Regions from separate parts of the Halalkalibacter oceani genome, predicted to be linked through region 1. Evidence: riboswitches for the same ligand, from Rfam matches in the RefSeq annotation. Region 1 holds a riboswitch; each other region holds the start of a gene.
The links. Region 1 has a riboswitch for lysine ahead of ABMB67_RS10570 (aspartate kinase). Riboswitches for the same ligand answer to the same signal wherever they lie in the genome.
Positions count from the first base shown of each region.

Region 2: it holds a riboswitch for lysine, as region 1 does, so the genes downstream of both, lysA (diaminopimelate decarboxylase) here and ABMB67_RS10570 (aspartate kinase) in region 1, are expected to answer to the same signal.
Region 3: it holds a riboswitch for lysine, as region 1 does, so the genes downstream of both, dapA (4-hydroxy-tetrahydrodipicolinate synthase) here and ABMB67_RS10570 (aspartate kinase) in region 1, are expected to answer to the same signal.

Region 1 is NZ_JBEPKD010000007.1:180,988-191,571, forward strand. Features, by position in the region: gene ABMB67_RS10530 (DUF350 domain-containing protein) at 1-206, shown strand, start outside; gene ABMB67_RS10535 (long-chain-fatty-acid--CoA ligase) at 523-2,214, shown strand; gene fadR (fatty acid metabolism transcriptional regulator FadR) at 2,343-2,936, shown strand; gene ABMB67_RS10545 (enoyl-CoA hydratase) at 2,953-3,732, shown strand; gene ABMB67_RS10550 (electron transfer flavoprotein subunit beta/FixA family protein) at 3,752-4,522, shown strand; gene ABMB67_RS10555 (electron transfer flavoprotein subunit alpha/FixB family protein) at 4,536-5,513, shown strand; gene trxA (thioredoxin) at 5,802-6,116, shown strand; gene uvrC (excinuclease ABC subunit UvrC) at 6,239-8,011, shown strand; lysine riboswitch at 8,088-8,275, shown strand; gene ABMB67_RS10570 (aspartate kinase) at 8,393-9,628, shown strand; gene ABMB67_RS10575 (YslB family protein) at 9,808-10,212, opposite strand; gene ABMB67_RS10580 (TrkH family potassium uptake protein) at 10,366-10,584, shown strand, end outside.
Region 2 is NZ_JBEPKD010000005.1:148,769-159,352, reverse strand. Features, by position in the region: gene ABMB67_RS08610 (D-alanyl-D-alanine carboxypeptidase family protein) at 1-514, shown strand, start outside; gene spoIIAA (anti-sigma F factor antagonist) at 646-996, shown strand; gene spoIIAB (anti-sigma F factor) at 1,000-1,440, shown strand; gene sigF (RNA polymerase sporulation sigma factor SigF) at 1,453-2,223, shown strand; gene ABMB67_RS08590 (DinB family protein) at 2,363-2,821, opposite strand; gene ABMB67_RS08585 (stage V sporulation protein AA) at 3,333-3,950, shown strand; gene ABMB67_RS08580 (stage V sporulation protein AB) at 3,940-4,359, shown strand; gene spoVAC (stage V sporulation protein AC) at 4,371-4,832, shown strand; gene spoVAD (stage V sporulation protein AD) at 4,846-5,853, shown strand; gene spoVAE (stage V sporulation protein AE) at 5,859-6,212, shown strand; gene spoVAEA (stage V sporulation protein SpoVABEA) at 6,219-6,797, shown strand; gene ABMB67_RS08555 (spore germination protein) at 6,781-8,268, shown strand; lysine riboswitch at 8,332-8,507, shown strand; gene lysA (diaminopimelate decarboxylase) at 8,586-9,905, shown strand; gene ABMB67_RS08545 (peptidylprolyl isomerase) at 10,165-10,584, shown strand, end outside.
Region 3 is NZ_JBEPKD010000001.1:417,778-428,361, reverse strand. Features, by position in the region: gene ABMB67_RS02135 (TRAP transporter large permease) at 1-1,145, shown strand, start outside; gene ABMB67_RS02130 (zinc-dependent alcohol dehydrogenase) at 1,191-2,207, shown strand; gene ABMB67_RS02125 (SDR family oxidoreductase) at 2,231-2,998, shown strand; gene kduI (5-dehydro-4-deoxy-D-glucuronate isomerase) at 3,035-3,865, shown strand; gene dapA (4-hydroxy-tetrahydrodipicolinate synthase) at 3,935-4,822, opposite strand; lysine riboswitch at 4,965-5,144, opposite strand; gene ABMB67_RS02110 (aspartyl-phosphate phosphatase Spo0E family protein) at 5,334-5,489, opposite strand; gene ABMB67_RS02105 (YhcN/YlaJ family sporulation lipoprotein) at 5,724-6,428, shown strand; gene ABMB67_RS02100 (hypothetical protein) at 6,514-7,080, opposite strand; gene ABMB67_RS02095 (hypothetical protein) at 7,202-7,354, shown strand; gene ABMB67_RS02090 (cold-shock protein) at 8,167-8,370, shown strand; gene ABMB67_RS02085 (AbgT family transporter) at 8,450-9,994, opposite strand; gene ABMB67_RS02080 (YkzI domain-containing protein) at 10,461-10,584, shown strand, end outside.

The sequences.
Region 1 (10,584 bases):
ACTCTGATTCTATTTTGACGATGCTTGGCTGGGGCGTCTACGGATTCGTGCTGCTATTGATCAGCTATTTTATTTTCGAGTTTCTAACACCTTCCTTCAAAATCGATGAGGAAATTGCCAACGACAATCGCGCGGTCGGGATCGTGTCGATGATTATTTCGATCGGGCTCTCCTACGTAATTGGGGCCAGTATAATCGCGAGATAGTGACAAAAAAGGAGAATCATGCCGTGGAACTACTGATGAAAATTTTGTATGTTTGTTGTGGTGCTTTTCTGCTGGCGGGAATTGTTTATATGCTGTTTTTTGCTGCTTAATCAAAATCTGTTTCAACTTCCGGGCAGCCGGCGGTGCACTCACTCGCGGGCTGCCCGGAAGCTGTTTCCGTATAGGAAAACCGTTAGTTTGTCCCCGTTTTTCTTGCGTGAAATTGACAAAAAATGATTTATTTATGTAAGCGATTCCAATACAATAGAAGTAGAACGATCATGAAGGAGCAACTGAATAAAGAGGAGGAGATGAAATGTCGACGACCGGCAAGATTTGGCTGAAGCATTATCCCGACGAAATTCCTCATTCCCTTGACTACCAGAACAGCAGTCTCCATGATTTTCTGCAGCGCTCGGCCCGGAAGTATCCGGATCAGACCGCGATTGAGTTTTTAGGAAAGCGGCTTTCCTATTCGGAGCTTCATCAGCAGGCAGTTCAGTTTGCACAACGGCTTCAATTACTTGGAATCGAAAAAGGAGACCGGGTGGCGATCATGCTGGCCAATTGTCCACAGGCGGTGATCAGCTATTATGGTATCATCATGACCGGAGCCGTTGCCGTTCAAATCAATCCTCTCTATGTCGAAAGAGAGCTGGAGCACCAGTTAATCGACTCCGGCGCCAAGCTATTAGTCTGTCTCGATCTCGTTTTTCCCCGCGTCCAGAAGGTGAGAGCGAAAACGAGCTTGCAGCAAGTGATTGTCACCAGTATAAAAGACTATCTCCCCTTTCCAAAAAATCTTCTCTATCCCATCGTCCAAAAAGAAAAAGTAACCGTAGAATACAATGAGCAAACGATCGCTTTCTCCGCCTTTTTGAAGCAAGGTGACGGCGCTTTTAAGCCTGTCCCGCTCGATCCGGAAACGGACTTGGCGCTTTTGCAATATACTGGTGGAACGACAGGCCTTGCAAAGGGCGTGATGCTGACCCATCGGAATTTGGTCGTCAATACGATGCAGGCCGGCCACTGGATCTATAAAACAACGCCGGGACAGGAGCGCATGCTGGCAGTCCTTCCTTTTTTTCATGTGTACGGCATGACCGTCTGTATGAACCTTGCGATCATGAATGGCTTTACGTTAATCATTTTGCCGAAGTTTGAGCCGGACCAGGTATTAAAAGCGATCGAGAAGCATAAAGTCAGTTTGTTTCCCGGTGCGCCGACAATGTATATTGCCCTCATTCATCAACCGGAGATTGAAACATATGATTTATCCTCCGTCCTCGCCTGTCTCAGTGGAGCCGCCCCATTGCCGCTCGAGGTTCAGCAAACATTTGAACGGTTGACCGGAGGAAAGCTAGTTGAAGGCTATGGACTGACCGAAACCGCACCGGTGCTGACGGCGAACCCGATATGGGGCAAACGGAAATCCGGCAGTATCGGGATCCCGTGGCCCGACACTGAAATGATCGTCCGGACAGCCGATGGCGAGGAAGCGGAGCAGGGGGATGTCGGTGAAATTGCGGTCCGTGGTCCGCAGGTGATGAAAGGCTATTGGAAGATGGCCGAGGAAACGGAAAAGGTATTGCGTGATGATGGCTGGCTGCTGACCGGGGATATGGGGTATATGGATGAGGACGGATTTTTTTATATCGTTGATCGGAAGAAGGATATGATTATCGCCGGAGGGTTTAATATTTTCCCCCGCGAAATTGAGGAAGTGTTGTATGAGCATGAGGCAGTCCAAGAGGTGGCGATTATCGGCGTTCCTGATCAATATCGGGGCGAGACGGTTAAGGCGTTTATCGTCCCAAAGGAGGGCAGGGAGGTGACGGCCGAGGATCTTGACCATTTTTGCCGCACTCGTCTGGCTGCTTACAAAGTTCCGCATCTTTATGAGTTTCGCACTGAACTGCCAAAAACGATGGTCGGAAAAGTGTTAAGAAGAGTTTTGGCAGAAGAGGAAAAGAGGAAGGAACAGGATGACGAGCACGTAAGCAGCTAAAAAGGAACGTCCATGTGCCAGGCGGGGAATCGGATTCTGCCCGGCACATCGCTCCATTGACAGAAAGCGTCGGCTTCTCTAAAATGATAGTATGAATGAATACTCATTCATTAAAAGGAGAGACGAACGTGGGAAAGAAAAAAGGAGCAAAATACGAGCAAATAATTGAAGCAGCCGTCGCCGTCATCGCCAGGTTCGGCTATCATCAGGCTCAGGTCGCGAAGATTGCCAAAGAAGCCGGTGTCGCCGACGGCACGATCTATTTATATTTTACGAGTAAAGAGGATCTCTTAATCTCTTTATTTGAGGAAAAAATGGGACAGTTTATCGAGACGATCCGTACGCGCATCCAAACGAAGCAGACATTTGAAGAAAAGCTTTTGCTGCTCATTCAAACGCATTTTGAACAGCTCCAGGCCAATCCACAGCTGGCGATTGTCACCCAGCTTGAACTGAGGCAGTCCAATAAGGAGCTTAGAAAAAAAATTAATCAAATTCTCAAAGGGTATCTTCTGCTCATAGACGAATTAATTAAAGAAGGTCAATCTTCAGCCAGTGTGAAACAACAGCTGGACAGTCGTCTTGTGCGGCAAATGATCTTCGGTACGTTAGATGAAGTGGTTACCAATTGGGTAATGAAGGATTGCAAGTATGATCTCGTTGTACAGGCGAAACCGATTCATCAAATGCTTGTCTCCGGGATAAGTGAACGGCTTTCATAAAGAAAGGAGTGAGAGTGTGGAATTTATTCGTGTCGCAGTGGAAGAAAAGGTTGCGGTTCTAACGTTGCAGCGTCCGCCGGCCAATGCGCTTTCAAGAGGCGTGCTGCGGGAATTGGATCAGGTTTTGACCGAGCTAAAAGATCAAGAGGATATTCATGTGCTTCTGTTGCATGGCGAAGGGCGCTTTTTCGCGGCCGGTGCCGATATTAAGGAATTTACAACGATTAAGGACGGAGCCGAATTCGCAGAGATGGCCCGACTTGGCCAGCAGGTTTTCGAGCGGATGGAACATTATCCGAAGCCGATTATTGCGGCGATTCACGGGGCCGCTTTAGGCGGAGGGCTTGAATTAGCAATGGCCTGCCATATTCGCCTGAGTACAGAGGATGCGAAGCTCGGGCTGCCGGAACTTCAATTAGGGCTGATTCCCGGATTTGCCGGAACGCAGCGTCTGCCGCGCTATGTTGGCACTGCCAAGGCGGCGGAGATGCTGTTGACAAGTGAACCGATCAACGGGAAAGAAGCGAAGGAGCTCGGGCTTGTTAATTCTCTTCATTCTGAGCGGTCGCTCATCGAAGAGGCGTTGAAGCTTGCCCGGCAAATCAGTCAAAAGAGTAGGCTCGCTGTTACCATGGCACTAGAGCTGCTGCGCTATCACGATTCATCGAGAATGCTTGAAGGCGCAGCAAGAGAAGCCGAGCTGTTTGGTCTCGCGTTCGATTCAGCCGACGGGCAGGAAGGAATTCGGGCGTTTGTGGAAAAACGGTCACCGCAGTTTAACCAAAAAAACGAGTAGGAAGAAGGAGGCTTTTTGAATGAATATTTTTGTCATCATGAAACGGACGTTTGATACCGAGGAGAAGATCACCCTTCAGCAAGGGAAAATTGATGATAGTGGAGCTGAATTCATCATTAATCCGTACGACGAATATGCGATTGAGGAAGCGCTCGTTTTGCGTGACGAACACGGTGGTGAGGTGACGGTTGTGACCGTCGGCGAAGAGGAAGCGGAAAAAGAGCTGCGCACCGCATTGGCAATGGGCGCCGATAAAGCTGTTTTAATCGATACCGAGGAACTGGAGGATCACGATCAATTTACGACAGCTTCGCTGCTCGCCGCTTATTTCAGCGAGCAGTCGTTTGACATCATTCTTGGCGGGAATGTGGCGGTTGACGGCGGATCGGGGCAAGTCGGCCCGCGTGTCGCGGAACTGTTGGCGATTCCTCAGGTGACGACGATCACAAAGATCGACATTCAGGATCGGACAGCGACGATCATTCGCGACGTCGAAGGGGACGAAGAAACAGTGACGGTTTCATTGCCAGTCCTTGTCACCGCCCAGCAGGGGTTAAATGAACCCCGGTATCCTTCATTGCCAGGGATTATGAAAGCGAAAAAGAAGCCGCTCGACGTGCTGGACCTCGATGATCTTGACTTGGAGGAAGAGGATGTCGCAGCGAAAACGGAAACAATCGAGATTTTTCTGCCACCTGAAAAGCAGGCGGGGCGGATGATTGAAGGAGAGCCGCAAGCCCAGGTGAAAGAGCTTGTCGCATTGTTGAAATCTGAAGCGAAGGTCATATAAGGAGGGAAGGCAGATGGCGAAAAAAACGATGATTATTGGGGAAGTTCGCGATGGGGAATTACGGCATGTATCCTTTGAAACGATTGCCGCGGGAAAGGTCGTCGCAGATGGAGGAGAAGTCATCGGTGTTTTGTTAGGTGAAGATGTAAGCGGTTTAGCGGAGCAGCTGATTCAGTATGGAGCAGACCGGGTTGTGACAGTCACTCATCCTGATTTAAAGAGCTACACGACTGACGCCTACCAGCAGGCGGTGCTACAGGTTATCGATCTTGAACAGCCGGACGGCATTCTGCTCGGTCATACAGCGATCGGGAAGGATCTCGCGCCTCGCCTGGCAATGAAAGCGCAGGCTGGCTTAGTATCAGATGCCGTGGCTGTTGAACTGGAAGACGGGGAGCCGGTCTTTACAAGGCCGATTTACTCAGGTAAAGCCTTTGAGCGAAAAAGGATCAAAGAAGGGATGCTGCTGGCGACGATCAGACCGAATAATATTGCCGCTATGGAAAAGGACCCGGCGCGTACAGGCGGTGTTTCCTCGATTACTGCCGAGATCAGCGACTTGCGGACGACGATCCAAAATGTTGTAAGGAAGGCGGCCGGAGGCGTTGATCTGTCGGAGGCAAAAATTATCGTCTCTGGCGGAAGAGGGGTGAAAAGCGCCGACGGCTTTAAACCGTTACAGGAGCTGGCCGATTTGCTTGGCGGGGCTGTCGGGGCGTCACGCGGGGCCTGCGATGCCGACTATTGTGACTATGCGTTGCAGATCGGGCAAACAGGGAAGGTCGTCACTCCGGATTTATATTTTGCGATCGGCATTTCAGGGGCGATTCAGCATCTGGCCGGGATGTCCAATTCAAAGGTAATCGTCGCGATTAACAAAGATCCGGAAGCGCCGATTTTCGAAGTGGCAGATTACGGAATCGTCGGCGATCTTTTTGAAATCGTTCCATTATTAACGGAAGAGCTGCGGCAGATCCTTGTTTCGCAATAAAGGGAACAGGGTATCTTTTTAAAAGAATGAGAAATGATAAACGTCAAGGGAATACTAAAGGAGAACAATGACGGTTGTGCAGCTTTGGCTATAAGCGGAGATGGAAGCTGACTCAAAAGAAGGGAGAGGCTTGTCCCGTTACGTTCCTCGTGAGAGAAACGACTTTCTAATAAGAAAGCCCGTTACGCGGTTTTCTCAAACAATTTCGAGCAACTTAGTCGCAACCATTGTTTTTCGATGGTATAATCATGAAGAATCAAATTTGTTATGGATTAGGAGGTTTTTATAATGGCAATTGTCAATGTGACAGATCAATCATTTGCAGCGGAAACAAGCGAAGGTGTTGTGCTTGCTGACTTTTGGGCGCCATGGTGCGGACCTTGTAAAATGATTGCCCCTGTTCTTGAAGAATTAGATTCAGAAATGGGCGACAAAGTGAAAATCGCCAAGCTTGACGTCGATGAAAACCAGGAAACAGCGGGGAAGTACAATGTCATGAGCATTCCGACCTTGCTTGTCTTTAAAAATGGCGAAGTCGTTGATCAAGTAGTCGGTTTCCAACCGAAAGAAGCGCTTGCTGAACTGCTTAACAAGCATCTGTAAGTCAAGTGACAGTCCGCTTTCTCAATCGAGAGAGGGGACTTTTTTTACAAATATAACAGCTTTAGCGCTGACGCAATAGCGCTCCAGACGGATCCGAACGGTAATGGAGGTGAGAGAGAGCGATGAACCAATTAAAAGAAAAGCTGGCGGTGCTTCCTGATAAGCCAGGCTGTTATTTGATGAAAGACCGGCAAGGAACGGTCATTTATGTCGGAAAGGCGAAAGTGTTAAAAAACAGGGTACGGTCTTATTTTACCGGTTCACATGATGCGAAGACACAGCGGCTCGTCAGTGAAATTGCTGATTTTGAATATATTATTACATCATCAAATATTGAAGCACTTATTCTTGAATTAAACTTAATCAAAAAGCATGATCCAAAGTATAATGTGATGCTCAAAGACGATAAGTCCTACCCTTATTTGAAAATAACGAATGAAGAGCACCCTCGTCTCATCACGACCCGGCAGGTGAAAAAGGACGGCGGCAAGTACTTCGGTCCTTATCCGAATGCGGGGGCGGCTAATGAAACGAAGAAGCTTCTCGACCGGCTTTATCCGCTGCGCAAGTGCCGGACGTTGCCGGATAAAGTATGTTTGTACTATCATATCGGCCAATGCCTGGCGCCGTGTGTCAACGAGGTGTCAGCGGAACAGAATCAGGAAATGATTCATGAGATTACCCGCTTTCTCCGTTCCGGACATGGCGAAATAAAAAAACAGCTGACCGAGAAAATGATGAAAGCTTCAGAAGAGCTTGATTTTGAACGGGCCCGCGATCTTCGCGACACACTTGCGCACATGGAAGCGGTGATGGAAAAACAGAAAATGACGATCCAGGATCATGTTGATCGCGATGTGTTTGGCTTTGATTACGATAAAGGCTGGATGTGCGTCCAGGTCTTTTTCATCAGACAAGGCAAACTGATTGAGCGTGACGTATCGATTTTCCCCTTTTACCAGGAACCGCATGAGGATTTATTAACGTTTATCGGCCAATTTTATTTGAAAAAGGAACATTTGAAGCCGAAGGAGATTTTGGTGCCGAAGGAGATCGAGGCCAATCTTGTCGAAGAGCTGCTGAATGTCCATACTCATTTTCCACAGCGCGGGAAGAAAAAAGAGCTTGTCGACCTTGCCAACCAGAATGCTGCGGCCGCTTTACAGGAGAAGTTCTCTTTGATTGAACGGGATGAAGAACGGACGATCAAGGCGGTCGAACGGCTTGGAAAAGCGATGGGTATTCCGACGCCGTACCGGATTGAAGCGTTTGACAACTCGAACATTCAGGGGACGGACCCTGTTTCGGCGATGGTGACGTTTCTTGATGGCAAGCCAAGCCGCAAAGATTACCGCAAATATAAGATTAAAACGGTAACCGGGCCTGATGATTATGGCTCAATGCGTGAAGTGATTCGCCGCCGGTACGTGCGCCTGCTGAAGGAGTCGCTGCCTTTGCCCGACTTGATTGTGATAGACGGGGGAAAGGGACAAATTGCCGCGGCTCAGGAAGTAATTGAGGACGAGCTCGGTTTATCGATTAAAGTATGTGGACTGGCAAAGGATGATAAGCATCGGACGTCTCAGCTTTTGCTCGGTGATCCTCCGGTGGAGGTTCCGTTGAAGCGGGACAGTCATGAATTTTATTTATTACAGCGCATTCAGGACGAAGTGCATCGTTTTGCGATTACGTTTCACCGGCAGACGCGTTCAAAAACGTTTTTCCAGTCGGCATTGGACGATATTCCAGGCGTCGGCGAGAAGCGAAAGCGCAGCCTGCTTAAGCATTTCGGCTCAATTAAGAAAATAAAAGAGGCATCGATTGAAGAACTGAGGCAGCTGGCGATTCCGGAAAAGACAGCAGAGGCGATACTCGAGGCGCTGAAAGAGGAGTAGCAGGTTGTGCTTGCAATCCTAGAAAACCTTTGCTAGAATGGATAGCAATTAAATAGATGCCGCACTTCAATAGTGAAGTGATGGTAGAGGAGCGAAAACCATCAGTACCACTCTAAGGTTTATGAGGACCGATGAGGAGATTGGGAAAGGGGAATTCGCCGAAGTGTAGAAAAGGCTCATGTTTTTCTATGCTGGACCTATGTTGAAGAAGCATAGGGCTGTCACATATCAAACCCAAAGGATATGTGGAGAACTATCTCACGCGAGAAACAGGGAGCAGTGTGGTACCGGACTGGTATGACAGGCAACAGTGAGGAGTTTTCCTTATTGTTGCTTTTTTGCGTTCCCACTGAACGGAGTGAGTTGGAGAGGATGAACAGGATGAAACGAATTGTACAGAAATATGGAGGAACATCGGTTGGTTCAGTGGAACGAATCCGCCATGTCGCCTCAAGGATCGAAAAAGCAGCTGGCGAAGATCAGCAGGTCGTCGTTGTCGTCTCAGCAATGGGCAAATCGACCGATGAACTCGTCCGGCTTGCCGGACAACTGACGGAAAGCCCGAGTAAACGTGAAATGGATATGTTGCTTTCAACAGGGGAACAGGTTACGATCGCGCTTCTGGCGCTCGCTTTGGCGGAACGTGGTGTGGAGGCGATCTCGTTCACGGGCTGGCAGGCTGGAATTGAAACGGAGGACAATCACGGCAATGCGCGGATTGTCTCGATTGAAACAGAACGAATGGAAGCGGAGCTGGAAAAAGGAAAAGTGGTGATCGTCGCCGGCTTTCAGGGAAAAAGCTCGAAGAATGACATCACGACGCTCGGCCGCGGCGGTTCGGACACGACAGCCGTCGCGCTGGCAGCGGCGCTTTCAGCGGATCGCTGTGAGATTTATACCGATGTGACAGGGGTGTTTACAACGGATCCGCGCTATGTCCCGCAAGCGCGCAAACTCCAGTCCATTTCCTATGATGAAATGCTGGAAATGGCTAATCTCGGGGCCGGCGTTCTCCATCCGCGTGCGGTTGAATGTGCCAAGAATTATCAAATGCCTTTGCTAGTGGCGTCCAGTATGGTTGAAGAAGCAGGAACGATAATTGAGGAGGAAATCACAATGGAAAAAAACTTACTTGTACGTGGAATTGCCTTTGAAAATGATGTAACAAAAATTACAATGGCCGGTCTGCCAAGCAGGATCGACACGCTGGCGAAAGTTTTCCAAGCCCTCTCCGAAAACGGAATCAATGTTGATATCATTATTCAGAACCAGACTGATGAGGCGCATGTTGATCTTTCCTTTTCAATTACGCAATCTTCTTTAAAAGAGACATTGACAATTTTAGAAAATGCTAAGGCAGAGTTGGGCTTTCATTCGTTGCACGTAGAAGAGGACCTGGCGAAAGTATCGATTATTGGGGCGGGAATGGTTTCGAATCCCGGCGTTGCTGCTTCGATGTTTGATGTGTTAGCGCAGAATGAAATCTACATCAAGATGGTAAGTACATCTGAAATGAAGGTTTCGGTCGTCATTTCGGAGGATGATATGGTACTCGCTGTTGAGATGCTTCATCAGGCGTTTCAACTGGGTGAGGAAGAAGAAGCGATTACCGCTTAATAAAGCCGTGCGGGGGTGGGACATAACTAATGTGTTTACCTGAATGTCGAACGGATGAATTATACGTAGACTCCTGCGGGAGAAAAAGCAACGGTGGATTCCACTCTTTCCGTTTGTTCGTATAGTCATCCAGGCAACACCCTTTTGCCCCACCCTCTTTTCCCTCCCCTTAACTAGGGCTAGTTGTTTGCTGCTATCGAATCGTGACGGTCAAACTCAATTGTAAACAAAACAGCCTTTTTAGAGGCGGAGTAGCTTCCGGCAGCAATCCGCTGCAGGCTTTGCTCTAAATATTGGGTTAAAAAGCCGGCTTCAAGCTGATAACAGCGGGAATCATGCTTTCCCATCCACGGGCCGGTAAGTTCGAATAATTTAGCCTGTCGCTTTTCTTTAACAAGTTGCAGTTGGCCCCAATTCGCTTTTTCGAAAAAGGCGATGAGCTCGTCAACCGATTCGAGCGGATATTTTCGGGCCAATGATTTTCCAAGCCAGTATAAAATCGCCTCGTGATCTTTTCCAAGCAGGTCCTGTAAAAGCTCGTTGCGAATTAAATGGTAGCTAAAATCTTCTGTTTCTAAATTCATGCAGTCTCAACCTCTCCTTACCGCGCACTGAAATAACAATAATGAAGCTTGGTTTCTATTATAAAGAGAATGACCGAATTTCTCTACCACTTATAGCCTTGATTTTTTTAAAGTGGTATACTTAAGCGCGAATGAAGCCGGAGGTATGATCTCATGAAAGCAGGACTTAATCATTTTCTTTCACCATTTCGGAGTATTTTGATTGCCTATGTTATAGCGATGGTACTCTTTAGTATTCTCCTGTATTTGCCGATTTCTCACCAGGAGGGTGTTGAGGTAACATATGCGGAAGCGCTGTTTACATCAGTGAGTGCGGTCAGTGTAACAGGGTTAACGACGATTAATGTATCGGAAACGTTCAGTTACACCGGA
Region 2 (10,584 bases), on a different contig from region 1:
ACTTGTTCGCTTCTATCCAGGGGTCGACGGATTGAAAACAGGTTTTACCCGGGAAGCAATGTACTGCTTAACCGCTACCGCAGAGAAAAATGACATGCGTGTTATTTCCGTCATTATGGGGGCACCGACGCCAAAGGATCGCAATGCCCAGGTAACGTCTATGCTTGACTATGCTTTTAATCAATTTCAAACTCATAAGCTGTATGAGCGGGAGCATACCCTTGCGGAGGTAGAAGTCAGCCGCGGCGATAAAGATATGGTCCCTGTCGTAACGTCTGAGTCCGTTTCCTTGCTTACGAAAAAAGGAGATACGATCGATGATGTGGTCGAGCGCCTTGAAATGAATACTGATTTACGCGCCCCGATTTCAAAAGGAGATGAGATCGGCGAGCTTATCCTTGAAAAGAACGTGGAAGTGGTGAGCACATCGCCGGTCGTAGCAGGTGATGATATTCTCGAAGCGACATGGTGGACATTATTTAAACGAGTATTCTCGAAATTTGGAGCAGCATAGCACTGGTTTTGACAGCTTTTTACGAATGAGGACTAGTTTTGTCATCGGGCAGGAACGAGCAGGTGCAATACCGAAACTCTCTCAAGCGTTGTAAAAAGGATTCAACCTTATTTATGAGAGGGAGTGATCGAATGAGCTTGCAAATTGATCTACAGCAGAAAGGCAGCGTACTATTGGTACGTTTGGTTGGAGAGCTCGACCATCATACAGCAGAAAAGCTGCGCAACCAGGTCGAAGACAACCTGGCGAAACAACAGATTAAGCATATCGTGCTGAATTTGGAGCAGCTGACCTTTATGGATAGCTCGGGACTTGGCGTGATTTTAGGGCGATACAAGCAAGTAAGAGCGGTCGGCGGCGAAATGGTCGTTTGCGCGATTTCTCCAGCTGTTAAGCGTTTGTTTGAGATGTCTGGTTTGTTTAAAATCATTCGGCTTGAAGAAAGTGAACAGTATGCACTTTTGACATTGGGGGTGGCGTAACCAATGAAAAACAAAATGGATTTGCAATTCTCTTCACAAAGTCAAAATGAATCCTTTGCCCGCGTAACAGTTGGTGCCTTTATTGCTCAGCTCGACCCGACGATGGACGAAATGACGGAAATTAAAACCGTTGTGTCGGAAGCTGTCACGAATGCGATTATTCACGGCTATCAAAATCAGCCTGACGGAATGGTCTACATTCACGTAACGATTGAGGATGATGTGATTGAGCTGACGATTCGCGATGAAGGGGTCGGCATACAGGATATCGATGAGGCCCGGCAGCCTCTTTATACGACGAAGCCTGAACTTGAGCGCTCCGGCATGGGATTTACCATCATGGAGAATTTTATGGATGAAATTGAAGTCGTCTCGGAACCGATGATTGGAACTACGGTCTATTTGAAAAAAACACTTACAAATAGCAAAGCTATATGTAATTAAGGAGTTTTGCCTATGGATGTCGAGGTGAAACAGCAGAAGAAAAAGGAAGCTCCGTTTACGGATGCACAAGTCAGAAAGCTGATTGAAAAGAGCCAGGCCGGTGATCAGGAAGCGCGCGATTTAATTGTTAACCGCAACACCCGTCTTGTCTGGTCGGTCGTTCAGCGCTTTATGAACAGGGGTTATGAAGCGGATGACTTATTTCAAATCGGCTGCATCGGCTTAATTAAATCAGTCGATAAATTCGATCTTTCCTATGAAGTGAAGTTTTCGACCTATGCCGTTCCAATGATCATTGGGGAGATCCAACGCTTTCTCCGCGATGACGGGACGGTTAAGGTTAGTCGTTCAGTGAAAGAGCTCGGCAACAAAATTCGCAAAATGAAAGATGAAATGACGAAAACACTTGGGCGGACCCCGACGGTGACAGAAATCGCCGAGCAGCTTCACATCTCGCCGGAAGAAGTCGTCTTTGCTGGTGAGGCGAGCCGCTCCCTGTCCTCGATACACGAAACGGTATATGAGAATGACGGTGATCCGATTACCCTTCTTGATCAAATAGCCGATCAATCGGAGACGAAATGGTTTGATAAGATCGCGTTGAAGGAAGCGATCCGCGAGCTCGATGAGCGGGAGCGCTTAATTGTCTATCTCCGTTACTATAAGGATCAGACCCAGTCCGAGGTTGCGGAACGACTTGGAATCTCCCAGGTGCAAGTATCTCGGCTTGAAAAGAAGATCCTTGAGTACATGAAGCAGGAAATCGGGGAATATGACAGCTAAAAGACTGATTCTCAAAAACCACAACAGCTTTTTGTGGTTGCGAGAATCAGTCTTTTTTTTCTTCGCTATATGACGGCCGGGATTCTGTTCAGGTAAGCGCTTTCGTTATGTCCTACTTCAAACAGGGAACGAGAGCCACTTACGCACCCGCGTTTTTCTTAATCAGTTTACAGGCGCCTAAATGAAGACCTTCATGATAGCTTAAGAAACCGAGCAGGTCGGAAAGCGTCGTGAATGTTGTCCCGCGTAAGTTGAAAGTTTTTGCGAGCGGCAGATCACAGCCGTTGGCAGAAATCCGCTCCACAGCTTCAAGCTGGGCTTCGGCATATTTGATCAAGTCCGCCGTTGACGGAGGCTCGTCTGTCCATTGCGCTGGAGCGGTGCCCATGTCAAAGAAGCTGGTGTAATGGTCAGGAACAACCGGCTGATAATTGGCAGCATGCCGCAGGTTGCGATCGGCGATTACGAGCAGGTGACCGACATTCCAGCGGATAGAATTGGCGAACCCCGCAGGAACAAAGTCAAGCTTGTCTTCGTCAATCGATGTGACGACTTGCAAGATTGCTTTTCTCGCATAAGAAAACGGAACTAAGGCCATCAAGAAACACTCCTTTACAAAAAATAGGTTTACTGTCAGTGTAGCGAATTTTCAGATAAAAGAAAATGACTTTTTTGTTTAGTCGACCTCGCTTCCGGGATTTTTTCTAATTGGAAAAGGTTGCTTGAGCCTAATATAGAGAGATCTATGTAAGATGGAAAGCAACGATTGAACGAGTCTTTGCGATCTTAAACAAAAGCATCGACTGCGTTGGACGAACCTGAAGGGGCTCGGAAAAATCCATGCAGGCGATGAAAATGCAAAAGAGCTTGAGACAAAACTAGCTTTGGACCTACTGGCAATGACTTCACACGCCACAAGCCCGTTGTGAGAAATCCACTCACAACGGGCTTTTAAAAAAATCGTGGCGGTTCCGCTCATTGCTCTGGACAAAAGGTAAAAAAACAACCTTTTGTCCATGTTTTGAAGAAGGAGAGGCAGTTTTTGCTTGTGGAGGAGAATGAAGTTGAGGGTTTTCTGTCATACTAAAAGCAAAATGGAGGTGATTCGAGTGGAGCGAGAGGAGCTGTATTTGCGGCTAAAACCGCGGATTTCTGCTACTTGCAATCAGGTGCTTGTTCTTCGTGATATTGCTCATATGAATGCGGCTGAAACGAGGCAGGCTGCACTGGCCGGGCTTCCTCTTTATTCGATTTCACCTGAAGATCAGACTCATCTGATTATTGACATCATTGATGTCACAAAAAAAATCCATGAGGTATTTCCTCACCTTTCGATCCAAACCGTCGGCGCGCCACAGACGATTGTCGAGATAAAACAGGCAAAGTCGGCGCTAGCACCCGTCTATGTGGTGGTCGTTTGGTTTTTATTATTTATCGGCGCCGGGTTGGCGATTATGAACTTTCATGAGGATGTAAGCATGCGGGCTGTCCACCTCCGGATCTTTCAGCTTGTAACCGGCAATGAAGCGGCAAAGCCCTTGCTTTTACAAATTCCTTATTCGATCGGCTTAGGGCTTGGCATGGTGCTGTTTTTCAATCACTTTTTCCGCAAGCGGTTAAATGAAGAGCCTAGTCCACTAGAGGTTGAAATGTTTCAGTACCAGCAATCGCTCGATGCCTATTTGCTTCATCACGAAAACAAGCAAGGGAAAGATAATGGCCATTGAATCGGTGTTGATCATGCTGATCGGCCTTGGGGGCGGGTTGGCAGTCGGCGCTGGATTTGTCGCCTTCCTGACCGTGCTCGGGGTAGCGCCGCGCATGACGCAATTAACAAAAACCGGCTCGTTTATCCGCTTCTACGAATGGGCGTTGATTATTGGAGTGCAGGCTGGAACGTGGGCCAGCTTTTATCCGTTTTCCTTGCACGCCTCTCCGCTTTGGCTCATTCCAATCGGGCTGGCGGCGGGCACCTTTGTCGGGATGCTTGCCGCAGCGCTGACGGAAGTGCTTAATGTTTTGCCGATTTTAGCGAAGAGAATCGGCCTCGACGGTCATATTGTCCGCTTTTTAATGGCGATCGCCCTAGGTAAGGTATGCGGCTCGCTGTTTCACTGGCTTTTTTTTATTAAGTAGGAGGATGAAGGATGGCAACGACGACGGAGAAAGAACAATACCAAAAAAACATTCAATTGTATCAGCCGAAGCGGGCGGTATGGCGTAATGGCGCTAAAGCATTTTTGATCGGAGGCTTTATTTGTACGCTCGGACAGTGGCTGAACAACTTGTATTTGACGTATCTTCCGTTTACAGAAAAGGAAGCGATGGGGCCGACTTTGGCGACGCTTATTCTACTGGCTGCGCTGGCGACCGGACTAGGCTTGTATGACAAGCTTGGTCAATTCGCCGGCGCCGGTTCATTAGTGCCTGTCACAGGCTTTTCCAATGCGATGACGAGTGCGGCATTGGAGCATAAAAGTGAAGGGCTTGTGTTCGGCATTGGCGCCAATATGTTCAAGCTAACCGGAGCCGTGATCGCTTTCGGCGTATTATCAGCCTATATCGTCGGATTGACGAGGCTGCTCGTAAAAATGCTGATTCAATCGTAGGAGTGTGGAGCAGGTGGAACGAAGAGGAAGGCAAACATGGCATTTTAACAATCCGGTATATGTGCAGGGAACGGGAACCGCGGTCGGCCCTGAGGAAGCGAAAGGTCCATTAGGTGGCAGTTTTGATAAAGCCTATGATCATTTGTACGCCGGGGAAGAAAATTGGGAGCTCGCTGAACGGAAACTGATGAAGGACGCGGTGGAGGCGGCTTTAAAAAAAGCTGAGAAAAAGGCGGGAGAGATCGACTTTTTTTTAGCCGGCGATTTGCTGAACCAGATTGTGACGTCCAATTACCACGCGCGCGAGCTGGAGCGGCCATATTTTGGCCTTTTTGCCGCCTGTGCGACGGCGATGGAAGGGCTGGCACTTGGCAGTCTGCTTATTGATACGGGAGCGGCTAAACTGGTGCTGTCCGCAGCAAGCAGTCATAATGCGACGGCAGAGCGGCAATTTCGCTATCCGACTGAATTTGGCAGCCAGCGTCCTGAAACATCCACCTATACGGTGACCGGAGCGGGAGCGATTGTAATTGGCACGAAGCCGTCAGCGATTCAAATTACGGAGGCGACCGTCGGCAAGGTGATTGATTTCGGGCTGGCGAATCCGTTTGATATGGGATCGGCGATGGCGCCGGCCGCGGCGGATACGATTTTAACGCATCTTGAGGAAACGAAGCGGACAGTCGATGATTATGATTTGATCGTAACCGGGGATTTATCACGGGTAGGAAGTGGAATTTTGCGTAAACTACTACAAGAAAAAGGGATCCGCCTCGTAAATAACTACCAGGATTGTGGGATTATGATCTACCAACAGGAGCAGCCCGTTTTCGCGGGAGGAAGCGGGGCTGGTTGCCCGGCTGTTGTGACATACGGCCATCTCCTGCAGGAAATGAAAAGAGGAAAGTTCCGGCGACTGCTTGTTGTGGCGACAGGGGCCCTGCTGAGCCCGCTGATGATCCAGCAGAAGGAAACAATTCCTTGCATCGCTCATGCCATTTCATTTGAACGAAAGGAGTAACCGACATGCTTGAGTATGTGATCGCTTTCGTTGTGGGCGGGTTGATATGCTTTTTGGGGCAATTGTTAATGGATGTCGGCAAGCTGTCTCCCACGCATACTCTCAGCACGCTTGTTGTGGCGGGGGCGTTGTTGGATGGCTTTCAGCTTTATGACCGTCTGATTGATTTTGCCGGAGCGGGAGCGACAGTGCCGATTACCAGCTTTGGCCATTCACTCGTGCATGGAGCGATGGCAGAAGGGGATCGCTACGGTTTTTGGGGAGTCGGGATGGGCGTGTTTGAAGTGACGTCTGTCGGTATTTCCTCAACGATTTTATTCAGTTTTTTAATTGCAATCTTTTTTAAGCCAAAGGGGTGACGAAAAATGGAGAGAAAGCCTAAAGTTATTTTTGTGACGGATGGAGATGAAGCTGCCAGAAAAGCAGTCGAACAGGCAAGCCGGGAGATTGGCGGGCGCTGTATCAGTCATTCGTCAGGAAACCCTTCGCACTTAACAGGCGAGGAGCTTGCTTCTCTCATTTTACAAACTCCTAATGATCCAGTGCTTGTGATGTTTGATGATGGCGGCTACCGTGAATCCGGGATGGGGGAAACGGCGATGCATTATTTGGCCAACCATCCGGCGATTGAGGTAATTGGCGCTGTTGCTGTCGCTTCCTCGACCCATGCCAGTGAATGGGCGCATATTGATGTCGGTATTGACCGCTATGGCAACCTTACTGAATATGGGATTGATAAAGACGGTCTGGCCGACTTGGAGCTTGGCCGGATTAATGGAGACACCGTTTATGTACTGGACGAGCTATCCCTTCCGGTAGTCGTCGGCGTCGGTGATATCGGAAAAATGGCCGGTCTCGATACTGTTGAAAAGGGCGCGCCGATCACGAAGCTGGCAATCGAAATTATATTGGAACGGAGCGGATATCATGAGTCAGAAGTTTGACAAACAAGAGACAGCGATATCACGGGATATTAAGGTGAACGAGGAGATTCTGAAAAAGCGGCTCGGCTTTGATAAATCGTTTGATGTCGGGGTACGGAAGCTTCCTGTTCTTGATAAAGAAATTCAAATTTATTTCGTAACAGGCTTATGTGATATTGAGTATATTATTGAAATCATGAGAGAGCTGATGCTGCTTGACGCCCGCGGGCGGAAAACCCCGTCAGTGAAAGTGAAACAGGCGATTCAAAATCATTTGACGCATGTCCAGGTCGAGTATACGTCATCGCTTGATGAAGCGATCACGCGGATGCTCTCAGGCTTAATCTTTATTCTTGTAGAAGGCGAAGATGAGGCATTTGTTGTTGATGTCAGAAGCTACCCGGGACGCAGCCCGGAAGAGCCTGACACAGAGCGGGTCGTGCGCGGGGCGCGTGACGGCTACACGGAGAACATTATTCTTAATACCGCTTTGACGAGGAGGCGCATTCGTGATGAGCGGCTGCGCAATGAAATTATGCAGGTCGGGGTTCGCTCAAAAACCGACATCTGTTTGTCGTATATCGATGGAATTGCTGATCCTGATTTAGTGGAGATAGTCAGGAAGGAGCTTGAGGCAATTAATTTAGATGGCTTGACGATGGCCGACAAAATTGTCGAGGAATATATTGTCAAACAGGGGATGAACCCCTTTCCTCTTGTCCGCTACACTGAGCGTCCAGATGTCGCGGCAACACATTTGCTGGAAGGGCATATTTTAATCATTGTCGATGCCTCGCCGAGTGTGATTATTACACCAACGACGCTTTTTCATCATGTTCAGCACGCTGAGGAATACCGGCAGGCAGCGTTTATTGGAACATTTCTCCGCTGGACGCGTTTTTTAGGAATCTTTTTTTCCCTTTTTATTTTGCCGTTTTGGCTATTGCTCGTGATTCAGCCGAGTTTGTTGCCGGCGGGACTTGATTTCATCGGGCCGGAGGAGACGAATAACGTGCCGATCGTCGTCCAAATTCTGATTGCTGAGCTAGGAATCGAACTGCTGCGTATGGCGGCGATTCACACACCGTCCCCTTTGGCCACCGCTCTCGGTCTCGTCGCCGCTTTATTGATTGGGGAAATTGCAATCGAGGTCGGCTATTTCACCTCGGAAGTTATTCTGTATGTGTCCCTTGGCGCGATCGGGATTTTCGCAACACCGAGCTATGAGCTTGGCGTTGCGCTGCGGGCGACAAGGATTATGCTCATTATCGTTGTGGCGATCTTTAAAGCGCCGGGCTTTATTATCGGCGGCACGCTGTTTATTCTGTTGCTGGCGATGATTAAAGCGTTTAATAAGCCGTATTTATGGCCGTTTCTTCCATTTGATCCACCGGCCATCTGGCAAATTTTAATCAGGGCGACAGTGCCGTCGGTCCGCTTCCGGCCAAGTATTGTCAATCCTCAGGATCCGATTAAACAACGGTCTGAATAAAGATTGAACTATTTTGTTTGATATGGTAAAGTAATAGCGACTAAATTTCATAAACCTCAAAACAATTGGGGTAGAGGCGCAAGCGGAATCAGTACACTTTTGGAGCGGTGGCAGCGATGAGCAAAGTGGAAAGGTCTATTGCCGAAGCGTGGAATGAGCGCCAACTCATCCATAGCTGGGTCGCTGTTGAAGAAGCAGCGGACTGTCACTGCATGGTGCAGTGGAGAACTATTCTGGTGTTAGGAATTGACCCTTTTAACAGCTAGTGTAGTCGCATTAGCTGTTTTCTTTATAGGATGATGAAGGAGAGGACGAGTATGTATTTACATGGGACGAGCACGATTAACGATCAGGGACATCTTGAAATTGGCGGAGTTGACACGACTGCCTTAGCGCGCGATTATGGCACGCCGCTCTTTATTTATGATGTTGCTCTTATCCGGAAACGGGCCGCCAGCTTTCAACAGGCGTTTATCGAGGAACAGGTGCCTTATCAGGTCGCCTATGCGAGCAAAGCGTTCAGCTGTATTGCGATGTTCCAGCTTGCCGATGAGCTTGGGCTGAGCCTTGATGTCGTTTCGGGCGGGGAGCTGTATACGGCAATCCAGTCCGGTTTTCCGATGGAAAGAGTCCATTTTCATGGCAATAACAAAAGTCTCATGGAACTGGAAATGGCGGTCGAAGCCCAAATTGGCTGCATCGTTGTCGATAATTTTTATGAATTGGGCGAGTTAAGCCGGATTTGCGCTGAACGGAATGTGCAGATGAGTATTTTGCTGCGGATCACCCCGGGCGTTGAGGCGCATACTCATGATTATATTTCCACCGGACAGGAGGATTCCAAATTTGGCTTTGATCTGATTAGCGGCCAGGTGCATCAGGCTGTTGAAGTCGCTCAGGCTGACGGGAATCTGCGCCTGCTCGGTGTTCACAGTCATATCGGCTCACAAATCTTTGAAACTACCGGGTTTGTGATGGCGGTTGAAAAAATGTTTGAACTGATTAAGCATTGGCGGGAAGTGTTTGATTTCACACCACAGGTGTTAAATTTGGGTGGAGGCTTCGGCATTCGCTATATTGAAGGAGATACGCCGCTTCCTGCTGAAGAATACGTCCAGAAGATGATCGAGGTAGTCAAGCGTCAGGCGGCGGAAATTGAGATGGATATGCCCGAAATCTGGATCGAACCGGGCCGATCGCTTGTCGGGGATGCCGGTACGACGCTTTATTCAGTCGGTTCAAAGAAGCATATTCCTAATGTACGCGACTATTTGGCGGTTGACGGCGGAATGAGCGATAACCTCAGACCGGCGCTCTATCAGGCGGAATACGAAGGGATACTTGCCAACCGGGCCAATGAAGCGCCGACAGATACGTTTTCAATTGCCGGCAAGTGCTGCGAAAGCGGAGATATGCTGATTTGGGATTTGCCGCTGCCGAATGCCAACCATGAAGATGTTTTGGCTGTGTTCTGTACGGGAGCTTATGGCTATGCGATGGCGAATAATTATAATCGTATTCCGCGCCCGCCGGTCATTTTTGTTGAGAACGGTGAAGCGCAGGAAGTGATTAAACGGGAAAGCTATCAGGATTTACTGCGGCTCGATGTCCCCCTTGCCAATAACGTCGCAAAATAGCGGGCGTCTGATGTTGCAGATTTGAGAAGGAAAAGAGATGCCGGCTGGGACATAAATAGTAAAAGCGTGTAAGCTGCTAAAAAATCAACATCTCCCTTTTTCAGCAGCTTCAGGAGCGGTGCAGTCCACCCTCTGTCATTTGTCCGGCTGTTCATGCAGCCAGCACGCTTTCGTCCCGGCCCGTCATCCATTCGATTTCACATGTCGGCGGGAATCATGTACAATAAGGTGAATCTAAAAGAAATTGGAGGCAATACATATGAAAAAAGGTTCCATTGAATTTGAAAACGGAGAAAAGATTGTGATTGAATTTTACCCGGAGGCAGCACCGGGAACTGTGGAAAACTTTGAGAAGTTAGCAAATGAAGGCTACTATAATGGTTTAACATTCCACCGTGTGATCCCAGGGTTTGTCGCCCAGGGCGGTTGTCCAATTGGAAATGGGACGGGGTCTTCGCCACATGGATATATCAAGTGTGAGACTGAGGGGAACCCACACAAACATGTTGCAGGCGCACTATCTATGGCTCATGCAGGGAAGGACACTGGTTCTTCACAGTTCTTTATCGTGCACGAACCACAACCTCATTTAGACGGAGTTCATACTGTTTTTGGACAGGTTATAGAGGGCATGGATACTGTGTTAAGAATTAAACAAGGAGATATTATGAAGGAAGTA
Region 3 (10,584 bases), on a different contig from region 1:
CCGGGATAAATTCGTTTACGCTGATTGCGATTCCGTTTTTTATCTTGGCTGGTGTCATTATGAATAATGGCGGTATAGCCATTCGGCTCGTCAATTGCGCCAAAGTGCTGAGTGGCCGGATGCCGGGCTCGCTTGCCCATACAAATATATTGGCCAATATGCTGTTTGGGTCGATTAGCGGATCAGCCGTTGCAGCTTCAGCAGCCGTCGGCAGCACGATGGCGCCTCTTCAGGAAAAGGAAGGGTATGACCGCAAATTCAGCGCGGCCGTTAACATCGCCTCGGCACCGACCGGGATGCTTATTCCACCGAGTAATACGCTGATTGTGTATTCCCTTGTTAGCGGGGGAACTTCGATTGCCGCTTTATTTATGGCCGGCTATCTACCTGGAATTCTCTGGGGACTTGGTTGTATGATCGTCGCGCTCGTGCTGGCAAAGCGGTATCGCTTAAAAAGAAATGATCGTATCAGTTTCAGCCAAGCACTGCTTGTTATGTTAGACGCGATTCCAAGCTTGCTGCTTGTCGTTATCGTCATTGGCGGGATTATCGGCGGTGTGTTCACGGCGACGGAAGGCTCAGCGATTGCCGTTGTTTACTCGCTTCTTCTTTCATTAATATATAGAACGATAAAAGTGAAGGATTTGCCGCGGATTTTACTGGAGGCGACGAAAACAACGTCAATTGTTATCTTTTTAGTCGGCGTTTCTTCCATTATGTCCTGGGTGATGTCCTTTACGAATATTCCAGGACTGATCGCCGACGGTCTGCTCAGCTTGACAAGTAATATTTTCGTGATTTTGTTGATTATGAACTTAGTGCTGCTGCTCGTTGGAACATTTATGGATCCAACGCCTGCCGTTTTAATTTTCACCCCGATTTTTCTACCGATTGCCGTCAGTTTTGGGATTGATCCTGTTCATTTTGGCATTATGCTCGTTTTTAATCTTTGTATTGGAACGATCACCCCGCCGGTCGGACCTGTTCTCTTTGTCGGGGCGAAGGTGGCAAATTTAAAAATTGAAGATGTTATTAAACCGCTTCTGCCTTTTTTCGTTGTCTCAGTTGCCGTGCTGCTGCTCATAACTTATGTGCCGCAGCTGTCAATATGGTTGCCGGGGATTCTTGGTTTGCACAACGGATAAAACAATGGATGGCAAAAGCTGAATTTTATAAAAGAGGTGGAGACGATGAAGGCTGTTTTCTATGAGGGAGATAAAAAAATTACAGTAGGGGAATCGCGGCCGGTTCAACCGGGGGAAGGCGAGGTGCAGATTAAAGTTTCTCATTGTGGAATTTGCGGGACGGACCTTCATATTTATCATGGCGTGATGGACCATCGCGTTACCTTTCCGCAAATTTTAGGTCATGAAATGTCCGGTATTGTTGAGGCGGTCGGTAATGGTGTAGAGAATGTCGCCGTCGGCAACCGGGTAACCGTCCGGCCTTTGTCGCCTTGCGGTCACTGTCCGGCTTGTGAAGCGGGCCACTCGCATATATGTCATCATCTTGCCTTTTTAGGAATCGAGACACAAGGAGCCTTTCAAACGTATTGGAATGTCCCTGCTTATACGATTCATAAGCTGCCGGAGAGTGTGTCATTAAAGCATGGCGCTTTAATCGAACCGTTGGCGGTTGCCTGCCATGATGTCAGAACCGGACAAATCGAAGCAGGCGAATATGTTGTCGTTATTGGTGGCGGACCAATAGGTGCCTTAATTGCGATGGTCGCAAGGCAGAAGGGCGCAACGGTAAAAATTGTTGAAATCAATCCTTATCGGATCAACCTTCTTCAGCAGTTGGGCTTTGAAGTCGTTGATTCTAAAAACGAGGATCTAGAAAAAATCGTTTATGCAGAAACGAATGGAGCGGGAGCGGACGTTGTCTTTGAAGTAACCTCTTCACAAACAGGAGCGCAAATGATGACAAAGCTGTTACGAACGAGAGGAAGAATTGTCATCGTTGGAATTTTTGGGCAAGCGTCGCAGGTTGACCTGTTTCAATTTTTTTGGAAGGAACTGAAGATGTTCGGGGCCCGTGTATATGAACCGGAGGACTTTGACCAGGCGATTGCCCTTGCCGCGTCAGGCGAGCTGCCGCTTGATCAGGTGATAACAAATGTTTACCCATTGGAAAATCTCGAGCAGGGACTAAAGGAAATGGAAGGGGGCGGCAATGTGATGAAAGTGCTGCTCACTTGTTCATAAAAAGCTAGGAGGTCAAAAGAGAGATGACTGTACTCGATATGTTTAAGCTTGATGGAAAAAGGGCGCTGGTCACAGGATGCAAGCGCGGAATTGGCAAGGCGCTTGCCGAGGCTTTGGCTGAAGCAGGGGCTGATATTATCGGTGTTAGCGCGACTCTTGGGGAAAACAGTGAGGTGGAGCAAAGCGTAAAAGCATTAGGCCGGCAGTTCAAGGGCTATACTTGTGATTTTTCAGACCGCGATCAGCTCTATACATTTATTGCCGAGCTGCAAAGGGATTTCGGAACGATTGATATTCTAGTCAACAATGCAGGGACGATCAAAAGAAACCCGGCTGCGGAGCATTCGGATGAATACTGGGATGAGGTTGTCAATGTGAACCTGGACGCGCCATTCATTTTAAGCCGGGAAATCGGGAAAATGATGATATCACAACAGTCTGGTAAAATCATTTTCACCGCTTCGTTGCTGACGTTTCAGGGTGGGATCAATGTGCCGGGGTATGCGGCAAGCAAAGGGGCGATTGGTCAATTAACGAAGGCGCTGGCAAACGAGTGGGCGGCGAAGGGAATTCAGGTTAACGCGATCGCCCCAGGTTATATCGCAACCGATAATACAGAGGCATTGCGTGCGGATCCCCAACGCTCACAAGAAATACTGGCGCGGATCCCTGCCGACCGGTGGGGAGAACCGGAAGATTTTAAGGCGACCATTGTTTATTTAGCATCGAATGCATCGAATTACGTCAACGGAACGATTATTACCGTCGACGGAGGATGGATGGGCAGGTAAATAAGGGAGAGAAAAAGAAGAGAAGGGATTGAGAATATGGAGAATCGATATGCGGCAAACCCGACTGATGTAAAGCAATATACAACCGCACGTCTGAGAGAAGACTTTCTTATCGAAAAGTTGTTTACTGATGGAGAACTGAAAATGGTGTACAGTCACTATGACCGGACCGTCATTGGCGGCGCGGTCCCGGTGGAGAACAAGCTAAAGCTTGAAGCGGGTGATTTTCTGCGTACTGCTTATTTTCTCGAACGCCGTGAAGTGGGCATTATTAATATTGGTGGTCAAGGGAAGGTTACGGTCGACGGTGAGGAATACCTTCTGAATAAGCATGATTGTCTCTATATCGGCCGTGGGAAGGAAAGTGTGCTGTTTGCAAGTGTCGACGATAAAGCGCCAGCGAGGCTTTACTTTGTCTCGACAACGGCGCACCGGGATTATCCGACAAAGGTGCTGCCGATTGACGCTGCCGTTCCAACAAGACTCGGCTCAGATGCGCAGTCCAATAACCGGACGATTTACAAATACATTCATGAGGAAGGCATTCAAAGCTGTCAGCTGATGATGGGGATGACGATTTTGGAGCCGAATAATATGTGGAATACAATGCCTGCCCATGTGCATGATCGGCGCAATGAGGTTTATCTCTATTTTGATATGGAAGAAGATGCGCGTGTATTCCATTTCATGGGGGAGCCGTCAGAGACGAGGCATTTACTCGTCAAAAATGAGGAAGCAGTCATTTCGCCTCCCTGGTCGATTCATTCGGGTGTAGGCACGAACAATTATACGTTTATATGGGCGATGGCTGGTGAAAATTATACCTTTACAGACATGGATTTTGTCGAGATGAAGGATTTGCGCTAAAAGGGGTGTATCAAAAGGACTGTTTCCTTTTGATACACCCCTTCAGCTATTTGATCTGTTCACTTTCATTTAACTTACAAAGAAATTCATCGTCGGTGTGATCACGCTTTTCAGCTGCTGTTGCTGTTCTGCGGAGAGCGGCACAAGCGGTAAGCGGACAGGGCCGGCTTTAATCCCCTGCATTTCGAGGGCAGCCTTTACCGGAGTCGGGTTCGGCGCCATAAACAGCGATTTCATTACAGGGAGAAGCTGGCGATGCTGCAGGGCAGCTGCTTGAACCTGTCCTGCCTGAAAATTGCGGACCATTTGCTGCATTTCGTTACCGATAATGTGCGAGGCGACTGAAACGACGCCAATGCCGCCGATGGAAAGAATCGGCAATGTCAGGCTGTCATCTCCACTATATAGAGAGAAGCCGTCTGGCGCACCTTCAATAATCGCCGCCATTGCTTCTAAATCAGCGCTTGCTTCTTTCGTCGCCACGATGTTCGGAATCTGGGCAAGACGCAAGGTTGTTTCAACCGACATCGTCACTGCACTGCGGCCAGGGATGTTATATAACATCACCGGAAGCTTTGTAGACCGGGCGATCGTGCTGAAATGGGCAAAGATCCCTTCCTGTGAAGGCTTATTATAATAAGGAACGACAAGCATAATGCCATCTACACCGAGCTTTTCAGCTTTTTGCGTCAGCTCGATGGAAGCCTGTGTATTATTCGAACCTGTACCGGCAATAACCGGAACCTTACCGTCTGCTGCTTTTACAACCGTTTCAAACAATAAGCATTTTTCCTCTGTTGATAAAGTTGGCGATTCACCAGTTGTTCCACCAACGACCAATGCGTCTGAGCCATTTGAGATTAAATGGGCGACAAGCTCCTTTGTTGCTTCAACATCAACTTGTCCATGCTGATTAAACGGTGTCACCATTGCTGTTAGAATACGTCCGAAATTCATCCTTATTCACCCTCAATTCTAAAAAGTTTACATACGTTGTTTGGGCTACTTTGGGAGGCACAAAAAAACAACAACGAGCTCTCGACTCATTGTTGCAGGCTAGCTGTACGTCAGTACATAAACGACGCTAGACCAAATCAATGTGTGAGATAGCCCTCCATATAGCAAACGCTATATGACAGTCCTGTATTTATTCAATACAGTCCCAGCCAACGGACTATGAGCTTCCGTTAACTTCGGCAAATTCCCCTTTCGACTTGCTTCTTCAGAGCTCATACTCCTCGACAAGCTTACTTATGGCATTTGCGCCTCTACCCTCACTTCAGCGTATGAAGTAAGTTCTTACATGAATTTGTGTCTACCTTAACAGATGCTGCTAATAATTGCAATACTTTAGGGCGAATTTCAATTATTTCGTAAAAAGATTGATCAAAGCCGTTGCGCCGCTTCTGGTCAAGATGAAGGTGATTCAAAGGAAAACACAGGTTGCTCGGATCACCCATCTGTCCGATTATTTCATTAAGAAAGGCACCATTTTCGCCTGCAATTGGTTGAGCAGCTTGTCAAGCTCCTGGCTGCACTGTACGGTGACGTCGGCGGTCAATCCGTATGTTTTGGCAAGTGTCAACATTTGTTCCCTTTTCTGTTCGATTTTTAAATAATACATTGCTTCACTCCATCTTATATTTTGCAAAATGCACATTGTTTTTATCTATCACAATGCTACATTATACCCGGTTTTTGTAAATAAAAAAGCAATTCCACGAAAGTAGTCAGAAAAAATGAAAATCCCCGAAAGTTCGACACTTTTCTCTGTGGAGTGTTGCACCATTCCTGTTGAATATTGCAAGAGTGAAATAAAAAGAATGTCGTAAACTAAACAAAAAGAAGGGAGGTACCAATGAAAAAAATCATTTCGATCATCCTTATAATGGGCATTCTTTTTTGTGGAGGATGTCAAGTAGAACAAAAGTCTGTAATGGGAGCGAATTCTAATCGTGAGGAAGGATTCAGCGGCTATGGAGTAGCGCGTGTCCGTGGCTTGGAAGGCCCCTTAATGGACTTGGTCGTGCCTGATCGCGCGCCGAAAGGGTTGACGGATCCTGTACATTCCCTTCGGCATGAAGGCCAATATACGACGAATAAACGAATTTTAAGTACGAAACGCGGGGAAAGGGTGCTGAATAACCGACCGAATGTTCTGCGGGATAAATACGCTCATCGTGATAAGCCGTACTTGCAGAGGAAATCTTATCAGGCTCAAACCGAACAAACAGCGCAAGGAGAAAGACTCCGCCGCATTGAACAACGGATAGAAGCCCTTGAACATATTGAAGATGCTCATGTGCTGGCCGAAGACGATCAAATCATTATCGGCATTGAATCATATGAACAGGATCGAAAGAAACTAATCAAATCAGTCGAAAATGAAATCCGTGATGAGATTGGCGGATCAACTGTTTATATTACAACGAACCGACGTTTGATTAACCAAATGAATGCGATTGAGCATCATGTCTCCTGGCCACATCCTTTTGAAGGAGTGGGCGGCGCCGTCGGCGAGCTCGCCGATCTGATTGATGATACGATTCAAGGACGCAGGTAACGGCATGCGCCGTCCGCTTATTTTCCTGAAAGAAAGTTGTGCCATCTTATGATTGGAACAACCTTTTTTCAGTTTGGTGCATTTGTTAGTAAAGGCCGTGCTCTTCGGAGACATTTAAATATTCCCGTTCCATCAGCTTATGAGCCATGACGACATTTTCATAATAAATTCTTCCGTTCGCCAGCTGTGACATATCACCGGTTTCGGCCACTGCTGTAATCAGGTCAGCGAGAGCCCGGGCTTCAATCAGCGTACTCATCTGAACTTGGAAAAAGCCATTAAATTCAGGCGGGTGCGACAACGTTTGCAGCTGCTCACTCTGCGCTTCAAAGGCCGTTAAGGCGGCATAAATGTGATCGAGCTCTCCCTCGCCCAAGTTCGGAGTATCAAAATAGGGAGAAATTTGCTGCAACAGCTCGCCGGATTGTGAAAGATAGTAGCCAACTTCACTGGCAAAAGACTGGAGGTCGTTCGTCTGCAAGCCGCGAACTTTATTTTGATCTGTATTGTTGGAATGTAGAGCTAAGCTGTCTGCTCGTTTATGCTGCTCTGCATCGAGATTTTTCATCAGGTCGTCCTGCGGATTCATTGCACAGCCAAAAAGCAGCAAAAATAAAGGAAGCATAAAGGTGAGGAAGGCTCGACTAAACACGTATCTTCAACTCTCTTTCATAACCAATTTTTCTTTAGTATGGAAGCAGACGCTTTTTTTATGCATGACTGCCTCCGGTAAACCGTATACATGGTAGAAAGGCATGAAGGGGGAGCGGAGCGTGATGGTGATCGTGTTTAGTATTTGCTTTTTTACTTTGTTTTTTGGGGTGATGATGTTCGGGAATCATATGTCTCATACTCTTGAAACCATCGTCAACAAACGTGCCGATGAACATTTACTGCAAATTGAGCAACAGCTGAAAAAGAATTAAAACCGTTGTGGTGAAGGGGAGAGAACCTTGCCACACTTTTTTTTGAAACAAAATACATTATGTAATAATACAATTTTCCGAAAAAGGTTGACTATTGTATAACAGAAGAATATACTAGCGGTAAGAGAAAGAGAAAGAGAAAGAGAAAGAGAAAGAGAAAGAGAAAGAGAAAGAGAAAGAGAAGAGCACAGGTAATGAATAACAAAAAACGGGAGGGAGATCATCGTGAGAAAACAGAGCAAGGAAACTGACCGCAAGCCGGTTGAAGTGAAAGAAGAGCCGACGATCCTTGAATCGATTAATGATTACTACAGCCGTACTTGATCTTGAGTAAAGGAAGCTGGACAAAAGGTTGTGTTTTACCTTTTGTCCAGCCTGTAAGCTAGTTGAGTCTCAAGCTTTTCTGCTTTCTGTTATGAAACAGAAGGAGGCGGCAGGAATGGTGAAAAGTAAATTATTGCGCTTGCATTTTTGTCAATAATAAGTTATAGTAAAGTCAATGGTTGTCGACTTCATTCCCAAGATAGCTCTTTTCATTCCACTGGCGCGGTCAAGGAACCGTAAAGATGAATGAGAGGTAGGGCTTTCATCGATTGAAGATTGATACTAGATCCTTGATAACCAATTTATATTTAGTTTTGCTCATCAAATAAGAAACACAGATTCATAAGAGTTTGGTATTCACATGTTATAAGGGATATTCACTCGATTTGTGATTGATGTTCCTTATAATATGTGAATTTTTTATTTACCTTGGTTTGTAAATATGATTAGCATATTAAGTAAATAATATTAAGATTGGGGTTTTTAGCATGGCACAAACTGGAACAGTTAAATGGTTCAATGCAGAAAAAGGATTCGGTTTCATTGAAGTAGAAGGCGGAAACGACGTATTCGTACACTTCAGTGCTATCACTGGCGAAGGTTTCAAAACACTTGACGAAGGTCAATCTGTTGAATTTGAAATCGTTGAAGGCGACCGTGGACCACAAGCAGCTAACGTTGTAAAACTTTAATTTGCTTATATAAAAAGGGTGTCCCTTAAAGGGGCACCCTTTTTAAGTACATTTTTAAAGTCGGTTTGAACAAGTTTTGCTATGAAGGATAGTGAATCGGCGAGGCCGGCCCGAGATCAATTCCGAGCAGCATCCAGATGATTAACATAGCCGTCCAAACGATTGAGAAAACAATCGAGTATGGGACCATGACGGAAATAAGTGTCCCAATCCCCATCTTCTTATCATACTTTTGCGCAAAGGCGATGATAATCGCGAAGTAGGTCATCAATGGTGAAATAATGTTGGTCGTCGAATCAGCGATCCGGTACGCCATTTGTGTCAGTTCCGGAGAATAGCCGAGCTGCATCATAATCGGAATGAATACCGGAGCCATAATCGCCCATTTCGCCGAGGCGCTGCCGATAAATAAATTAATCAATCCAGTCACAGCGATGAAGGCAAGAACTAACGGAATTCCCGTGAAATTCACACTCTGCAAAAACTCAGCTCCATACACACCAAGAACAATCCCCATATTCGTTTCATTGAAATAGGCAACAAATTGACCGGCCGTAAAGGCGAGAACAACAAACATCCCCATCGAAGCCATCGTATCGGACATTTGGTTCGCGACATCTTTGTCATTACGAATCGTCTTCATTAACACGCCGTACACAATCCCCGGGACGAGGAACAGCACTAAAATAACAGGGCCCAACGAGCGCATAAACGGAGAATTGGCGATCGGGTTCGGCCCTTCCCCGCGCAGAGGTCCCCATTCAGGTAACACAAGCAGAGACATAATGACAGCGACAATAACCATTGAAATACCTGCCCATGTGAGGGCGCGCTTTTCGTCTTTTTGTAAGTAGTCGATTCCCGTAGGGCTTGCCTCCAGCTTGTTTTTGTACGTGCCAAGTCTCGGTTCGACGATTTTTTCAGTGACGAACGTTCCGGCAATGGTCAAGACGAATACAGAGACCGCGATAAAGTAGTAGTTCATCGCAATATTGATCGTCTCAGCATAGGCTGGATCAAACGTCGCCGCCGCCTGTCTTGTCAGTTCGCCAAGCATCGGATCTGTGGCAGAGAGAAATAAATTCGCGCTGAAACCGGCGGAGACGCCCGCAAAAGCAGCAGCAAGCCCGGCGAGAGGATGGCGTCCTAACGCAACAAAGAGCAGCGCTCCTAATGGAGGAAGAACAACATAGCCGGCGTCGGAAGCGACGCTTGACATAATCCCGGCGAAAACCAAGGCAGCGGTAATTAAGCGGCTCGGGACAGAAGTGACAAGGCCGCGCAGCGCAGCGCTAATAAGCTGACTTCTTTCGGCGACGCCAATCCCGATCATCGTCGCGAGGACGACACCGAGCGGAGCAAAGTTGATAAAATTGCTGACCATGCTTGTGACAATATAAGCGATTCCCTCTCCGCTTAACAGATTGGTGATGGCCAACGTTTCACCGGGCTCGGTCGGATTCTCGACGCTGATGTCAAAGGAAGATAGTAGAGCGGACAGAAACACAACAACGACGGCTAATATAGCAAAAAGCGTAATCGGATGAGGCAATTTATTACCAACTCGCTCAATGAAGCTTAGAAATTTTCCGAAAATACCTTGCTTCTTTATTGAATCATCCATCAAGATAAACTCCTTTCATCATAAAATATAGAGAGTGTGCGATCTGTTTAAAAGGAAACACGATTTTGATTCTACCGTATTATTAACGGAGCGTGTACGAAAAAACAAAAAATAGTAAAAATGACCTAAAAGATATTTCAGAAAAATAAATGTATTGCTTCTATTTGCGAATTTAGTAGGGAATCATCGGAAGGATAGTCCAATAAAATTATGGTAAGCAAATTAGAAATGGAAAGAGGGGAAGTTGCTTCGATTTTTTTAAAGATAAGAAAGTAGAAAAGTTTTCGGGTTGATTCGAGGAAGGGCGTCGGCTTCTAAGAAAGGACGCTACGTGTTTTCCTATTTCCTATAATTTTATTATGTAAACAATAAAACTGACATAATGACGAAAATCAGTGAATAGGATAAAATAAAGAGGTGAAAACGCTTTCTGGCAGGCGATCACTTGTGAAAGTTGGTGAACTGAATGAAAAAACTTGTTCATGAAGACTTATCACTCGCTATAACGCGTAAGGAGTTAAAAGGAATTGTCCAGGCTTGTTTGAACCAGCAATTTCAAATATTTTGGGGGTTTCATAAAGGGACGATGA